2 regions of the Shewanella scandinavica genome follow, and region 2 is predicted to be linked to the other one. Evidence: predicted binding sites of a transcription regulator. Region 2 holds the regulator's gene; the other holds the start of a gene.

Region 1 (8,891 bases), on a different contig from region 2:
ACACAGGGCGCGGTTATGTCAGCATGGATTTTGCTGAGCATTTCCAGGTGTTTGCCGAAGCTATCTACACGGGTGATCGTTTTATTGAAGGCAATAACGGTAACGAAGGCGATAAGTTATCTAGTTACGTGCTTGGTAATTTAGCCTTGAACTACAATCGTGATGCTTGGCTTGCCAGTCTGCGTATCGATAACCTATTCGATAAAGATTATGTCAGTGCAGGTTATTACGGTGGCCTTTGGGGTGATAGTTATTACTCTGGTCGAGGCCGTGATATTCGTTTAACCCTTGGTTATCGTTTTTAATATCTGACTACATAAGCTATTTTGCAGCCTTTAAATGAATATAAAGGCTGCTTTTGCTATTATCTATTCTTAAATTGTTTATCTTGTTCTTCTTTATTTAGCGGTTTAATACCAAGATAATATTCATAGCTATTTTTATCATTATTATCGGCAGATATCTCATTTTTATTATTAACTTCTTTCGATGTGTTGTCTTCTTTGTTTGCATACATAGTTAATTTTGGCTTAGTCTGTTTAGACTTGGTCTCCTCTGCAGCTGACTTATTCGCTATACTTTTAATCTCTTCATTGTCAGTAGCGGGTTTGTCTTCTATCTTGCCAAATTTATAGTTAAAAATAGCATTGGTTTCTACTGTTTCAATGGTTGATTTTTTCATGGTTTTGTATGATGCGACAATACCATGCTTACCTAAGGTAACTTCGGGATAAATTTTCTTACCTGTACCAACCTTTGCACCATCGACATACCAGTCTGCATCAACGTTGCTCGTTAGGGTAATCACTGTGGACTTAAGGCCCAGTTTTTCATTGAGTAATGATTCTATTTTGTTGTTATATGACGGCTTAAACGTCATGTTAACTCTATAATGCAGTTCTCCATTCATATTCATACTAGCATCAATAACCTTGTATGATAGTAGTACACTTTTATCGCTAAGGAATGGATCTGAATTAATCGTATTTTTAACTGTATACTTTTCGGTATCTTTTAAACAATCATTTATAGATTGAAATTTAGAACAAGTCATAGAGCTTTCTAGGTCAATTGACTTAACACTATCAGCACTGGATAACTCAGCAACAATACGATTAACTATTTCTTTTTTTAATGCAAAAAGTTGTGCGCCTCTTTGAGTTCGTTGACTATTAACAATTTCGTACTGTTTTAATATATCTTGATAGTTTTCTTTGTTTTTAATTTCGTATTCGACCGATTTCTTTTCAAGTGAATCAATGTTCTTTACTAAGGTTTCGATTTCTTTGAAGTAATTACTCGGGTCACTTTCTGTTAAAATGGTATTGGGTAATGCCAATATTGCCTTGTTATAATGCTCTTTCTCGTTTTTGATGTTTGTTAATAGTGATTCATAATCATATTCACTTTTCTTATGATTAGATAAGCGGTCATTAATAGATATTAACAAGTTATCAATATCAAACTTTTGTTCGATTTGGTTTACTGATTGGTTTTCAGTTGCAGTTATCAACTCTAAGGCGTACGAGTTACTTGCACACAAGCACAACAAAGCAATGGTAAATTTACTGTATCTCACGTTTCTCTCCGATATTTTATCTGAAACAGTCAAAACAGCTTACTATTTCAGTGCTTTGAGCAAAAAACTCTACGTTTGGGCCATGATACTTAAGTTGATTTTTCTTTTCAAATGGATTGTTTGTTTGCCAATTCCAAATAAAGACATTTCCACTTTGATATCAGTTTGAGGCTCAATTGTATCCTTTGATTGAGTCATCTTATATTGGCAAGATTCTCATGACCATGATACTAAATGATGCTCATTACAGAACAATTGTTGCTGAAAACTGTGGCACTAGAGTGATGAGTAGTAATGAGCTAAAAGTCGACTATGTAGCGGGAATGCTATGCTTCAACACTGATGTTGAATTGGTCATTGTAAGTGAGAGGCATATTGCAATGAAATGCGAATGGGTGTCGCTTACCCTCGTTGTAGAAATAGAGATAAATTATTAGACGGACAGGCTCGTGACGACTTGAAGAATGGAAATGTTAAAATTGTTTTAAAACATGGGATTATATCTCCACCTCCAGCACCTTATTTGCTTCACCATTTGATGTTACATATAAGGTAGTCATTTTTTATTCTTTTCGTTAGGCTATTGTGCGACTTAGTACTGAAATTCTTTAAATTTTGGGTATGATGTGAAGAGTAACCGAATCATCTTATTGTTAATAAACAGGTGCAAAGTGTCTTATGACTGATCTTGAGCAACAGGTTTTTACTCAAGTTAGAGCTATTATAGCGAATGAAGAGCAAGTGATTGGCCGCCGAGGGATTTTAATTCCACTCAAAAAAGCGATCCTTGCTGAAGGCGACATTCGTAACGTGATCGACATCATCTCGAGTGACCCCGCATTGGCGGCGCACATGCTAATGCGCAGCAATTCCGCACAGGCATCAGGGGTGATTAACCCTAAGACTCGCTCCTTGAAAGAAGCTTTAGTCCGCTTAGGTCAAGTGAATATCTATCGCTATGCCTTTACGTTTTATCTGCAAGAGCGTCTCGATGAGCTGCCACAGCCCTATAAAAAGTTGGTCCAAGGTTATTGGAAGTTGACTGAAGATATTGCAACGGATGCGGTGGACAGTTTAGCGGATATGGAAGGCGTCGAGGTTGATGCTGATGAAGTGCAAACCTTGGCCCTGTTCAGTGTGTTCGGCCAAATTATCGCGCTCACGGCCTTTGCGTATTTAAATGCTAATGCCGAACAATCATTCCCTTTAAGCGTAATTAAGTCATTGATTGATAATCAACAGCAGACATTGACGATAGAATCATTCGAAGCGTTAGATCTCGATCAGGACTTGCGTCAAGAGTTTATGATTGCCCATAATTTGCGTCAGACCCGTAATTCGAATTCCCCTGGTTTAATCCTGCGCCGCGTATTGTCTATGCGTGGTCTATTGATGAATCCGCTGTAATATTTAGATGCGACAAATAACGGTTTGAACGAATAAAATAACTATTTAATTCAATAAAAAAAGCCTGCATTCGCAGGCTTCTTTATTAGATTTCACCCGCATTAATTTGTCTTCTGCTGGCGAGATAAACCTTCACTCGCCACCAGTTGTAACCAATTTTGGATCAAGGCTGAGTTGGCGCTATGGCGGCGATAGGCGCCAAACAAAGGGCGTTTCAAGCCTTCTTGCCCGAGCTTCACTGTGGTAAGGCTTAGGCCATGCCCTTCATTTATCGACCAATTTGGCAGCGCGGCTATACCGTCTTTACAGGCGATGCGTTGCAGTAACATCATGGTTAAATCACAGGTTTTCTGCTCGCCCGCTTCTATGCCTGCGGGTTCTAAAAAGTGGCGATAGATGTCTAAACGCGTCAGTGGTACGGGATAACTGATAATAGGCAAGTGTGCTAATTGCTTAGGGGTGACATAGGCTTCTTTCGCTAAAGGATGATCCTTAGCAACCACTAACTTTACTTCAAAATCAAACAAATGCTGATAAGCGAGTGAATGCCCAGGCACAGGATCTGAGGTCAGCACTATATCCAGTTCGCCCATTTCTAGGGCATTGAGCGAGTCAAACAAGTGACGGCTCGACAAGTCTAACTCGGCTTGGGGATGTTCTTGTCTAAATTGCTCCATCACAGGCATTAACCAGCGAAAACAGCTGTGACACTCAATGCCGACACGTAACTGATTGGTTTCGGTTTCAAGGCCATTCTTAAGATCTGTCTCGGTTTCTAGCACCTTAGGCAAAATTTCTTCCGCGAGATGAAGCAGACGCGCACCTTCTTGGGTGAATGACAGCGGTTTGCTTTTACGCACAAAAATAGGTGAGTTAATCCTTTGCTCCAACTCCTTAATTTGGTGGGAGAGTGCGGATTGAGTGACAAAACGTTTTTTGGCTGCGCCCGCCAAACTGCCACTTTCCTTCAGGGCCATTAAGGTTCGCAGATGTCTTAGTTCGATCATGTTCACTCCAGGTGAAATTCGCTCATGTTGTGCTTGAAATCAATTCGGTTGCTGGAATAGAGACTAACACAATAAACTTCTAGACGTCCAGACGCCCATTGTTATTTATCAAGGCGGAAATACTGAAAAGTGCCAAGAGAACACAATCTGGTGGGTGCAAGTGCCGAATTTGGCTTATCTCAAATAAAGGAAGATAGGGTATGCAATTAAATAGTCTTGGGTTTCCCCGTATCGGGCGTCGACGTGAATTGAAATTTGCCTTAGAAAAATACTGGCGTGGTGAGAGTACTCAAGCCGAATTATGTGAAGTAGCGAGTGAACTGCGCCGTACCCATTGGCAGTGGCAAACCGCAGCGGGCGTCGAGCAAGTGCCCGTGGGGGATTTTGCCTTTTACGATCAAGTATTAACCCTGAGTGCGACCTTGAATGCCATCCCTGATCGCCACCGCGGCGAAGGCGCTATCGATCTCGATACCTTATTCCGTGTTGCCCGCGGCAGAGCGCCGACAGGGCAAGATGCGCCAGCCTCTGAAATGACTAAATATTTCAATACTAATTATCATTATTTGGTGCCAGAGCTGACGCAAAACCAAGAGTTTTCGATTGCTTACGAGCAGTTTTTTGATGAAGTCAGCGAAGCGCAAGCGCTAGGCTATAAAGCAAAACCTGTGCTACTCGGCCCTGTTAGTTACTTGCACCTTGCTAAAACTGTGGGTCAAGAGTTCAATAAGTTAAGTTTATTGTCTAATTTATTAACTGCTTATGCTGACATCTTGGCGCGTTTCGCCGCCCAAGGTGTGGAATGGGTACAGTTAGATGAGCCTGTGTTGGCATTAGAGTTAGACACGCAGTGGCAAGCAGCGATAGCAGAGACTTATCAAGCGCTAAGCACTGTAAACGTCAAGGTTCTTTTGGCGAGTTATTATGGCGGTATTGTGCATCATCAAGCCCTCGTATCTGCCTTGCCAGTGGCTGGTTTGCACTTGGATTTAGTCACAGCCCCAGAACAACTGGCTGTGTTTGCAAATGCGTTGCGCAGTGAGCAAATTTTGTCGGTGGGCGTGGTTAATGGCCGTAACGTGTGGGCGGCAGAAATCGATTTGATTGCCGAGCGTATTGGCGCAGTGGCGCGTGATTTAGGCGATCGTCTGTGGATTGGCACATCATGTTCATTACTGCATTGCCCAGTCGATTTAGATGTTGAAGTCAAACTATTACCTGTGCTGCGTAAACAGTTAGCCTTTGCTAAGCAGAAACTGTTGGAATTGAGCAAAATTCGCCAATTATTGTTGGCGCCTAATTCGGATGAAGCACAAAAAATCAGTGCTTTTTGTATCGCTCGTCGTCAAGCCAAAGCACAGGCTGCGGATAAGCAAGTGATTGAGCGTGTTGCGGCATTAACCACTGCGGATTACGAGCGTGTCAGTGATTTCAGCGTACGCCAAAGCGTGCAGCAGCAAAAATACCGTTTACCCCTGTTACCCACTACGACCATAGGTTCGTTCCCGCAAACACCCGCTATTCGAGGATTACGCAGCCGCTGGCGTAAGGGCGAGATAAGTGATGCTCAGTATACTGAGCAGTTACAGCAAGTGACCCGCGATACTATCGAACGCCAACTAAAACTGGGTATCGACGTACTCGTGCACGGTGAAGCCGAACGTAACGACATGGTGGAATACTTTGGCGAGCAGTTAGCTGGCGTTGGTTTTAGTAAAAATGGCTGGGTACAAAGTTATGGCTCACGTTGTGTTAAGCCACCCTTGATTTACGGCGATGTGAGTCGTCCAAAAGCTATGACAGTCGAGTGGGCTGAGTTTGCCCAGAGTCTTACCGACAAGCCCGTAAAAGGCATGTTGACGGGGCCTGTGACAATTCTGCATTGGTCATTCGCCCGTGAAGATATCAGCCGCGATGCGATTGCGACACAACTGGCGCTGGCGATTCGTGATGAAGTGGTCGATTTACAAAATGCGGGGATTGGCATTATTCAAATCGATGAGCCCGCTTTCCGTGAAGGTTTGCCATTGAAGCAAAGTGAGTGGCAAACCTATTTAGATTGGGCGGTGAATGCCTTTAAACTCAGCGCTGCTGGCGTGACTGATGAGACTCAAATCCACACTCACATGTGTTACAGCGAGTTTAACGACACGATTGCCGCGATTGCTGCCATGGATGCAGATGTGATCACAATCGAGACTTCGCGTTCGCGGATGGAGTTACTCAACGCCTTTGAAGATTTTGAATATCCAAATGAAATTGGCCCAGGTGTATATGACATCCACTCACCAAACACCCCAAGTGTGGAGGCCATAGTGCACTTAATCGAGAAAGCCGCGCAGAAAGTCCCCGTGCGTCAATTATGGGTCAACCCAGATTGTGGCCTAAAAACCCGAACTTGGGATGAAGTCGAACCTGCATTGAAAAACATGGTTGATGCTACCCGCGAACTGCGTCGCCGCCTTGGTTAATATCTCTGTTTGAGTGTGATGTTTTTTTAACTGAGCTTATTGAGCTTACTGAGTAAAAAGACACCGGATGTTTATGCCTCCGGTGTCTTTTATTCGCTGCGAATAAGGGAAACGCCACTGTCTATTGGCCATGTTTAATATCAAGGTTCATATCAAGGTTCATATCAAGGTTCAATAGACGTACTGAGCGAATGACGATTCTTAGTTTAGGCTAATTAATCAGTAGTAAGCTATTGATAACTTTGCTAGATGTTAAGCATCTCGTGGTAAGCCTTTTTTGATAATACGCACCATGCGTTCGGTTTTGCGGCGCGCTTTTTGTTGCTCAGTTACAGCGGTGTCGGCAAGGCGCGATTGCTGAGCATTGAGCGCCCATTCGATATGTTCACGCACTATCTCATCGATATCTTCGTTGTCATTGCGAGCGTTAAGCGCGGCAATAATGCTTGGGCTTGCGGGGGCGTTACCCAGCGCGACTGCGATATTACGTAGCCAGCGTTTATGACCAATTCGGCGAATGGCGCTGCCTTCGGTTTGCTTTAGAAATTCGGCCTCGCTCCAAGCAAAAAGGCTGAGAAGGTCGGGCTGTTTTAACTGGGGACGAATATGGAAGTCGGTTTCGGCTGTGAGTGGCGCTTGGCGATTGATGGGGCACACGAGCTGACAATCATCGCAGCCATAGATGCGATTGCCCATAAGTGGCCTAAATTCTTCAGGAATAGCGCCTTGCAGCTCGATGGTGAGATAGGAAATACAGCGTCTGCCATCGACCACATAAGGTTCTACGATTGCACCTGTTGGGCAGGAGGTGATGCAGGCGACGCAACTGTTACAGCCTTCTTGGATTGGAATATCCACAGGCAGAGGCAAATTGATCAGCAGCTCACCTAAAAAGAACCAACTACCCGCCTCATGGTTGAGTATGAGTGAGTGTTTACCTGTCCAGCCGATACCGGCTTTTTCGGCTAATGGGCGCTCGAGTACGGGCGCTGAGTCGACGAAGGGACGGAAATCGGCGGCATCGAAACCGAGCGCAACTAACTCTGCACTGATTTGATCCCCCAGCTTTTTAAGCCGAGCGCGGATCAACTTGTGATAGTCGCGGCCACCCGCATAACGGGAGATATAACCTAAGTTGGGATCGGTGAGATTAGTGGCAAAGCCTGCTTCGGGTGGTAAATAGTCCATCCGTACGGATATCACTCGCACTGTGCCCGGATGCAATTCTTGCGGGCGAGCGCGCATCATCCCGTGGGTGGCCATATACGCCATTTCGCCATGAAACCCTTTGTCTAGCCATGCTTGGAGTTTGGCTTCTTCGGCCGTTAAATCTGTATCGCAAATGCCAACTTGTGCAAATCCGAGTGCTTTTCCCCACGTTTTTATTTGTAGTGCAAGCCGCGACAGCGTGCTGGCATAGGATTGGTTGGGGATTTGATTGGCTAAAGTCGACATGGATTCATTGCAGTGAGGCTCTTGGGTAGGTGGCAATATGATAGCAAGTTTTCACTTGTTACGGACGAGTTTACTCAGTGAGCATGAATGAGAGGTTATTTTCTTTGGGGCATATGTTTATTTGCAGCTGAGATTGAGTCTATGATTAGGTTTAATGTTTCCCGTTTGGTATCCGTATGCTGAGTGCGTTTCCCCTTAGGGCGTGTTTTCTTGCGATGAGCTTATTAGGTCTCATGCCCGCTTTTGTTTTTGCGGCGCCTGACAAGTTGAAGTTGGTGACCGAAGCTTGGCCTCCCATGAGTTACGAGCAAGATGGTGTTCCCCAAGGTTTTGCGGTGGACTTAGTCAATACCTTGCAATCGAGACTGGGCCAGAGTGAAAAAATTGATGTGTTACCTTGGGCACGGGCGTATTCGATTGCTAATACCTCGGCGAATGTCTTACTTTTTGCGACGTCTATTAATGACGAGCGTGAAGATCATTTCGATTTCATCGGCCCGATTGCAACCAGCAAAATTGCTTTGTATGCGAGGGCGGCAGATCCCATAGTGCTCGAGCAACTTGCTGAACTGCAATCTAAAGATATTGTCGGGGTTTATCGAGAATCCGCTGGAGCACAGCTGTTACAACAAGCGGGTGTCGATAACTTACTGGTGGCGAGTTTTCCACAGCAATCGGCAAAGCAGTTACTGTTTTCTCGAATTCGTTTCTGGTGCCAAGCGGATCTTGCGGTTAAGCAGATATTAGAAGAGGTTGGCGCAAGTGAGGCCGATATACGCCAAGTGTATGTCGTATCTGAGATTAATCTGTACTTAGCCTTTTCTAAAGGGACCTCGGCGGTCACGGTCACGAGTTGGCAAACAGAGCTTGAGAAAATGAAAGACTCAGGGGAATTTAGTCGTTTATATCAGACATGGTTTGGTGCTCTGCCACCGCCCTTACAGCATCAAGTGTTTTGGCATAAAAGTGTTT
Region 2 (8,891 bases):
AGCAGTGTGCAGTTTCAGCAGAGATCAATAAAAATGTTAATAACATCAATGACATTGCAACTAATGCGACAGATAGTGCGGTACAAACTGCACGCGCTGGCGATGAGCTTGCCCAACTCGCAGTCCGTTTAACAACTTTATTAGCTCAATTTAGAATTTAAACAAAACAAAACAAAACGCCGCATTCTCTGCGGCGTTTTTATTAGCTTATTTTATAAAGTTTTACTTAGGACGCACGCCTAACGTATGGCAAATCGCATAGGTCAATTCGGCGCGATTTAACGTATAAAAATGGAAATCCTTCACGCCTTCGCGGGACAGTACTTTTACCATATCGATTGCCACGTTTGCACCCACCAATTGGCGTGTACCGGCATCATTTTCTAAACCATCGAATTGCTTGTGTAGCCAGCCCGGTAACGACACATTGGTCATGCCCGCGAAACGTTTTAACTGAGTAAAGTTAGTCACAGGCAAGATGCCCGGTACGATTTCAACGTCGATACCGGCGGCAACGCAGCGGTCACGAAAGCGCAGGTAAGATTCCACATCGAAGAAAAACTGGGTAATGGCACGGCTAGCGCCCGCATCAATCTTGCGCTTAAGGTTGATCAAATCCGCCTGTGCATTGCTCGCATCGGGATGCACTTCTGGATAGGCCGCAACGGAAATATCAAAGTCAGCCACAGAGCGCAGTAAACGCACTAAATCCGCCGCAAAACGAGTTGGCTTTGGGCTGCCTGCAGGTAAATCACCCCGTAGCGCCACTATGTCACGAATGCCCGACTTCCAGTAATGCTTAGCCAGTTCTAACAGCTCTTCATCACTGGCATCCACTAAGGTTAAGTGCGGCGCGGCAATGAGGTCGGTTTCCTGTTGGATACGTTCAATCACGCCATGGGTGCGGTCGCGCACACCTGAGTTAGCACCGTAAGTCACAGACACAAACTTAGGATTCAGCGGCTCTAAACGACGGATAGAGTTCCACAGGATTTGTTCCATTTCGGGGGTCGATGGCGGAAAAAACTCAAAAGAAACATTAATATCGCCATTAAGCTCAGACAAACTCTGGTTCAGCGATTGTGAATGTTGTGCGTGATGAAAAGCCATGTGTATTTCCTCAACCGCCCTTGGCGCGACTCTTTGCTAGTATGAATTCGTTCAAATGGACGTTTGGACGTCTATATGTCCATATACTAGAGAAACTGAGATGTAAGTCAAGCCAAAAAATGTCCATAAGCCGCATTTAATCTCGGTTAATTCGATAGATTTATTCTAGCCAATAAAAAAGGACTCGAAGGAGTCCTTAAAGAAGCTTGATATCGCGTTATTCCTGCAGCAGATCGCGACAGATCTGCGTCAGATCCGACTGCACCGCCGCCGCTGTCACTTCGCGTCCGGCGCCCGGCCCACGGATGATCAGCGGATTACCTTGGTAGAAGGCACTGCGGATCACAAACACGTTATCGCCGGGGGTCAAATTAGCGTAGGGATGATGGGCATCAATCCATTGCAAACCGACTTCGGCTTTAAGCTCTGGGCCGCTGTTATCTAAGGATGCCACGTATCTGAGCACCTTATTTTGCTCCGCCGCCGCACCATACTGTTGCAGCAGATCGGCATCTAACTCGGCAATGCGGGTGAGAAATTGATCTAAGGGAATATCCGCCAAAGCGGCTGGTACGAGTGAGCGCAGCTCAATATCTTCAAGCTCGATTTCAAGGCCAATCTCACGGGCTAAGATAAGCAGTTTACGCTGCATATCACGGCCGGAGAGATCGTCGCGGGGATCGGGTTCAGTAATACCTAAGCCTCTGGCTTCAATCACTAATTCTGAAAATGGCTTGCTGGTATCATATTTCTCAAACAACCAACACAGGGTGCCGGAGAAAATCCCGCCCACCGCTTCAACGCTATCACCGCTGTTACGCAGATCATTTAGCGCATGTTGGATGGGTAAACCTGCGCCACAGCTGGCGTTATAGCGCCAAAACAAACGACGGTTACTCAGTTGCTGCTTTAACTCACGGTAGAAAGGCAGTGGACCCGAGCCCGCAAGTTTATTCGCGCTCACCACATGGATACCGCGCTCGAATAGCTCTGGATATTGCAGCGTCAAACTGGCACTGGCACTGATATCTAAGGCCACCAGCTCATCGCAGTTAACCCGTTCTAATTGCTCGAACAAGTGCTCGTACTGCCAAGGTGTTGCCTCGGTATTAAACTCAGTCTGCCACGCGGCAAGATTAATCCCTGTGGATTTAATCAAAGCTTTACTCGAACTGACCAAACCGACTAACTCAACACTGGCTTCGAGTTCATGGTCCAATGATGGTGAAACCGACTTAAACAAATCGACCCAAGCCTCACCGATATTACCCACACCGAGCAGCAAGACACCAATGCGTTTACGTGGCCCAGCGCAGCGACGGTGGACCTTTTGGGTTAACAGATTCACCTGCGACTGAGGCACCAGCGTCACTAAGCTTAAGTCACCACTAAACAAAGGTTTAGCATCACGACTTAATAAACGGGCGAAGCTACGGCGATAATGTTCGGCATCGGCACTCACTAACGCCACTAGGCCGAGATCTGTGTTGATCTGTTGTTCGCTGATCCCTAATGCTTGTGCCTCGGCATCGAGCAATCTTTGCACTTGTTTTTGATTTTCAGCGGTATAGGCAAGCTCAACCCTTTGATGGGCAGACGTCCAATGGGCCAATGGCGTTAAACCCGCGGCGATCAACGAATCTAATAGGCTTGTTAATTCGCCCGTGAGCTTAAAGCCGAACAAGACGACAGCATTGAGGTTCGTCACCACAGGCGCGCTCGCAGACGAACTGTGGGGCGCAATCAAGGTAAAGTCGGTGTGGGACGCATAACTTGAGCGCACCGCTAAACTCACTTCGGTATTGAACAAAGGCTGCAGAGTGCGCGAATGCAATACCGGCGAGCCTAAACGCGCTAAGCGGTCAGCTTCGGCAAGTGACATGCTTTTCAGTAATTTAGCATCGTTGATTTTATTAGGATCGGCGTTGAACACCCCTTCTACATCGGTCCAAATGGTCACGCGCTCAATATCGGCGAGACTAGCAATCAGGCTGGCGCTAAAATCTGAGCCATTACGACCAAGTAATAAAGTATCGCCGCGCTCGTTAGCGCAGATAAAGCCAGTGATCACCAGTCGTTCATTTGGGTGGGCGGCCAACAGCGCTTGTACTTTTGCGCGGGATTCCTGCACCCGAATTTGTGGCACGGCGGCTTCATCGGCCACTAAAATTGAACAGGCATCCACGTGGCTTGCCGCCACACCAGATTCGCGCAGCAGCGCCGCCATCAAGCGCGCCGACCAACGCTCGCCAAAGCTCACCACATGGTTAACTTGGTATTCGTTACGTTCGTCGAGGGACAATAAACTGATGAGTTGCGCCTGATCTGTCGCCAAACGCTCGCGCAGATCGCGGGCTTGTTCGTTCGACAACAACTGCTCAATCAACCCCTGTTGGTAACTGATCAGCACTTGTAATTCTTCTTGCCATAGCTGACCCGCATCACGCAGCGCTAATAATTTATACAGGAAATTCGTGCTTTTACCCGCCGCAGAGACCACCACGAGATCATCACTATGACCGTGGGTTAACAGGATATGGGCGACTCGGCGATAACAATCGGCATCCGCTAAACTGGAGCCACCAAATTTATGTAAGTGACAACGTGCCATCTATTATTCCTCTACTGACAAGCCGCAACGGCGGCTAATCCTGCTTGAATATCTGCAACTAAATCGGCGGCATCTTCAATACCCACCGATAGACGCAATAGGGTGTCCTTAATACCAGCCTCGAAGCGCGCCTGCGGCTCCATGGCTCTGTGGGTCATAGTGGCGGGCACTGCCACTAAACTTTCGACGCCACCTAAACTTTCCGCCACACTAAATAAGCTGAGTGCACCTAAAAAGGCCACCACTTCGGCCTCGCCGCCTTTGAGCTCAAAGCTCAGCATAGCGCCAAAGCCCTGTTGTTGCTTGGCCGCAATGGCGTGACCTGGATGATCCGCAAGCCCTGGGTAATAGACTTTGCTCACCACAGGGCTTTGCGTTAATACCTCAATAATACGCTGGGCATTGGTTTGATGCTCGCGAATACGCACAGCTAAGGTACGTAGGCCGCGCAGGGTCAGATAACTGTCGAAGGCTGACCCCGTTAAGCCTAGAGTGTTCGACCACCAATGTAAGCTTTCGCCGATTTGCGCATCTTTGGCGACCACAGCGCCGCCGACCACATCGCTGTGACCATTGATATATTTAGTGGTGGAGTGGATAACGATATCCGCGCCTAACAATAGGGGTTGTTGCAATATCGGCGATAAAAAAGTGTTATCGACCACGACTAGTGCGCCGACCTCATGGCTCGCCTTGGCAATGGCTTCGATATCCACCACACGCAATAACGGGTTCGATGGGGTTTCGAGCCACACCATCTTAGGATTCTGCGCAATGGCGGCGGCTAACGCTTGGCTGTCGGTTTGGTCGACCACAATGAGCTTAAACTGGCCTTTCTTCGCCAAGTTGGTAAATAAACGGTAGGAACCACCATAGCAATCATGGGGCACAACTAATAGGTCATCGGGGCCGAGCAAAGTAGTCACTAAGGTGATGGCCGCCATGCCAGTGCACGTCACTATGCCAGTGGCACCCTTTTCTAATTGCGCTAATGCTTCACCTAAAATGCAGCGCGTTGGGTTGCCTGAACGACTGTAATCGAATTCGCGGGGATTTTTATGACCATCGAAGGCGTAATTAGTCGACAAATAAATCGGTGGCACAACTGCGCCATATTGAGTATCGCTTTCGATACCCTGACGCACTGCCAGTGTGGCTAATTGACGCTCTGCCATGGGTGGACTCCTAAATTCGATAGACTGATAGAGATGTCTGGACGTCTAAATGTACCTAAGCCCAACGTCATCGTCAATAGGCGTGAAGACGTTTAGACGTCTGAACATAAAGAAATCTGTTTGCAATCACAAAGAAATAGTAGCAATAATTTGACTGTTCTTTGTAAGGGTTTAAAATCTGCCCCGAATTTAGCGTTATAACAGGTGAGTCAATGACTGAATGGAATGGGGAATACATCAGCCCCTATGCTGAACATGGCAAGAAGAATGAACAAGTAAAAAAAATTACTGTGTCTATTCCGCTCAAAGTGCTTAAGGTCCTTACGGACGAACGAACTCGTCGTCAGGTCAATAATTTGCGTCACGCCACCAACAGCGAGCTGTTGTGTGAGGCATTTTTGCACGCCTACACTGGCCAGCCATTGCCTAACGATGAAGATCTGTCAAAAGATAGCCCAGACAGCATTCCCGCCGAAGCCAAGTTGCTGATGGACGAGATGGGGATCGAGTGGGAAGACATGGAATAGCGACTTGTCGCTGGCAAAGTTACATCACAGTGCTCATCAATAGGGATCGTTAACGATCCCTTTTTGTTTATATGGAATCCTATGTTTTCTATGATAGATCCACAGACTCTTGCCTTGGCCTCGCTGATTGTATTTCTTGGCGCCTTAACCCAGAGCCTGATTGGGTTTGGCCTAGCGGTTGTCGCCAGTCCTTTGCTGTATATCGTCGATCCGCAGCTCGTACCGGGTCCCGTTATTGCCATGGGATTTACCATCTCGCTACTGACCTTATTCCGGGAACGTGGTCATTTAGAATTCAATGGCTTGCAATATGCGCTCCTAGGTCGCGTGCCCGGTGGTTTTATCGGCGCGAGTCTGTTGCTGTTTGCGCCTCAGCCCATACTCGGGTTATCCATCGCCGCCATTGTAGCGGTCGCGGTTATCCTTAGCCTGTATAAATTCAGCCTACCCGTGAATAAGAAAACCCTCTTCGGCGCGGGTGTCGTCTCGGGGATTTTCGGTAATATTGCCGCTATTGGTGGTCCGCCGATGGCGATTCTATTGTCAGGCAAAGACGCTTCGCAGTTTCGCGCCGCCCTGTCGGCCTTCTTCATTTTTAGCTCCACCATAGCTATGGTCATTCTGGCGATCACTGGTTTATTAGAATTGAAGCACCTGTGGCTGTCGTTACTACTGTTACCTTCTGTGCTTTTAGGGTATTTAGTCGCCGGGCGATTGGTAGGCCGTGTCGATAAAGAGAAGACTAAAATGGCGACCTTAGTCCTGTGCAGTATCAGCGCCTTAGTGCTAACGGTGAAGTCGGTTATCGAACTCTTACCCCAATAAGCGTCCTGCTTGTACTGGCAAACCTTCTCAAAATTCAAACAATAAAAAAGCACTGACATTGTCAGTGCTTTTCTTTATCTATCAATATGTAAAGTCAACTTACACTCAGCTTAAATAGCTTTGCCCTGCATACACAATAAAGTGTCTTAGCGCGAGTACGCCGGTTAAGCTAGCGCAAGCCACCATAATCATTGCGCCCTTAGTGTGGCGAGTCGCGGCAGGTAACAACATGAACAGCAATGGAATACCAAAGCCAATCCCGACGACGCCAATCCAGAACACACTTGCCCATAGCCCTGAGGTTAACGACGCTAAAGCCGCAGCCGCTGCGCCGCCCTTGAAGTACAAGGCGCAGAACAACATGAACAGGAACAGGATTTCAATCGCCATCACAGGCAATTCTAACCCGTGCATCTTAGCCAAAGTCTTATCATGGCTATCGGTCTTAAACAACAAGAGTGCCAGTACCGCATTTGCCGCAGCGCCCGCCGATAAACCCGACACTAAAAACAGCGCAGGCAGTACCGCAGTGTTGAGCATAGGGTAAGCATTCATCGCCGAAATTAAGAAGCCAGTGTAAGCCCCTACGCCAATGGCGAGGACAAACAACAATACTTCAATCAGCTTTCGAAAAGGCATAAGTAACTTAGCGATAGGCGCTAGGAAACCTAAACCCCATTTCGGTAAGTCATCCCGCAGCACAATAATGGCGTAGGCAAAAGCTAAGGGAGAATACGCCAGCAGCGCCAGCACCCCGATTGCCATCACAGACTGGAAGTTATAGTGAATTAAAATCAGCCAGAAGTGGAATGGTTTAGTTAAATCAAACACTAAGCAAGCTAGACCTAAGCTAATCGCCACAGGCCCAATAATGGCCGCAGCCTTAAGAATGCTGCTTTCGGCTTCGGTGCTGAGTTCCTTATTCGCCCAGCGCAAACCAATGCCAATCAGTAAACTGCCCGCAGATAACCCCGCCATAAACAGGTAAACGGCAATGACCCAGTGCCAAGTGACAGGATCATATTGCGCCATGTCGCCCCAAGTATTGTTCATAATCAAATCCCCCCTCTTTTGGTAGGAACGCGATATACCCTAGGTTTAGTGCCTAAATGGGTTTTATCTTGGTATGTGATTTTAGTGTTGAGCATGATGGCTACTTCACTCTGCGGATCATTAGCATCACCAAACACTAAGGCATCGGTTGGACACACAGTCACACAAGCAGGCTCTTCGCCCCGCGCCAAACGCGTGTCTTTACAGAAGTTACACTTATCCGCCGCCTTGGTTTCTGGGTTCATAAAGCGCACTTTATAAGGGCACGCTGCCACGCAGTACATACAGCCGACACACTTCTCGGTATGGATAGAGATAATGCCGTCTTCACCCACATAGGCAGCGCCCGTTGGGCACACCTTAACGCAGGGTGCATCTTCACATTGTTGGCAAGATACCCTGTGATATTTGAAATGCAGATTGGGCATCTCACCAAAGGGGCCTTCCACACGCACTTGCAGACGAGTTACGCCTTCGGGTACGCCATTTTCACTGCGACACGCCACATTACAGGCTTGGCAGCCGATGCACTTGTTCTCGTCGTGCACCATTACATATCGTTTATTCATTTAAGCCTCCGATTAGCGCTTTGCCAGCGTGACGCCCGTGGTGTGCACTGTCATGCCACACACAGGAGCAGTAACGTGCGGCAGTAAGTTACCGCAGTGGATACCTTTGCCCGTTGCTCTGACCAACTCTTTGTTTTTAGAACCAAAGCCCATGTAAGCAAACACAGTATCTTGGCGAATACCCGGCGTGACTAAGGCATGGCCTTCTTCCGAGCCAACACTGCTGGTGAGGCGGATTGGGTCGCCATTGCTGATGCCTAATTTGCCCGCAGTGACGGGGTGAACCCACACAGCGTTATCCGACATTAGGTTAGCGAGCATAGGTACATTGTGGGTGGCGCCATTGGTGTGCACCGCCACTTTGCCTTGGATAAAGTACAGCTCATCTGCTTTTTTAAGATTCACTTCGCGGAACTTGATCACCCCACGGCCTGGTGCCATGGCTTCTACTTTCGCGGAAGTGAGTTCAATCTTGCCACTAGGGGTTTTAAAGGTCAGTGCACTGGCGTAAGTGCCGTCTTCATCGGCTGGCCGCGCATTGGGGTATGCCTTAATAAACTCGGCAACCATCTTAGGCTCGCACAACATAATTGGCTTACCGAAGCTCACGAAACCTTCGTCTTTGATACGGCGCAGCAGGTCAGTGTCGCGGTTCACCTGCAGCATTTGCAGGGTTTCCATGTTTTCCCATGGATAGAACTCGCCAAGGCCCATAGCCACACCCACATCCTTAAAGATCTGCCAAGAAGGCTTAGTATCACCTAAGGTTTCAACGACCCGTTGGCGCACATAATAGGCCGGATTTTTACCTGACTTATCAGCAATTTCTTCATCACGTTCAAGATAAGTTGACTCAGGTAAAATCACGTCCGCATAGGCGGCGGTTTCGCTGATATACACATCACACACGGCGATAAAGTCGAGCTTTTTCATCGCTTCAACAACGCGCGCCCTGTCTGTCATGGTTTGCATTGGGTTAGTGCGTGACATCACCCAGCCGTGTAACTGGTAAGGAACAGCG

What was found. The regulator MetJ, encoded in region 2, represses methionine synthesis genes. The targets are predictions, from matches to a motif close to TAGACGTCTAGACGTCTA.
Region 1: metE (5-methyltetrahydropteroyltriglutamate--homocysteine S-methyltransferase) is a predicted target of MetJ. The motif match lies at 4,066-4,083, and genes of this name have one in related genera.

Annotation. Positions count from the first base shown of each region.
Region 1 is NZ_JAUOES010000014.1:17,191-26,081, forward strand. Features, by position in the region: gene Q4Q50_RS13210 (TonB-dependent receptor) at 1-305, shown strand, start outside; gene Q4Q50_RS13215 (hypothetical protein) at 365-1,579, opposite strand; gene Q4Q50_RS13220 (HDOD domain-containing protein) at 2,258-2,986, shown strand; gene Q4Q50_RS13225 (LysR family transcriptional regulator) at 3,088-3,993, opposite strand; gene metE (5-methyltetrahydropteroyltriglutamate--homocysteine S-methyltransferase) at 4,194-6,464, shown strand; gene queG (tRNA epoxyqueuosine(34) reductase QueG) at 6,717-7,919, opposite strand; gene Q4Q50_RS13240 (substrate-binding periplasmic protein) at 8,096-8,891, shown strand, end outside; gene Q4Q50_RS13245 (GGDEF domain-containing protein) at 8,890-8,891, opposite strand, start outside.
Region 2 is NZ_JAUOES010000025.1:53,709-62,599, reverse strand. Features, by position in the region: gene Q4Q50_RS18225 (methyl-accepting chemotaxis protein) at 1-161, shown strand, start outside; gene metF (methylenetetrahydrofolate reductase) at 223-1,110, opposite strand; gene Q4Q50_RS18215 (bifunctional aspartate kinase/homoserine dehydrogenase II) at 1,328-3,721, opposite strand; gene metB (cystathionine gamma-synthase) at 3,733-4,896, opposite strand; gene metJ (met regulon transcriptional regulator MetJ) at 5,109-5,423, shown strand; gene Q4Q50_RS18200 (sulfite exporter TauE/SafE family protein) at 5,505-6,248, shown strand; gene nrfD (NrfD/PsrC family molybdoenzyme membrane anchor subunit) at 6,354-7,301, opposite strand; gene Q4Q50_RS18190 (4Fe-4S dicluster domain-containing protein) at 7,304-7,870, opposite strand; gene phsA (thiosulfate reductase PhsA) at 7,883-8,891, opposite strand, start outside.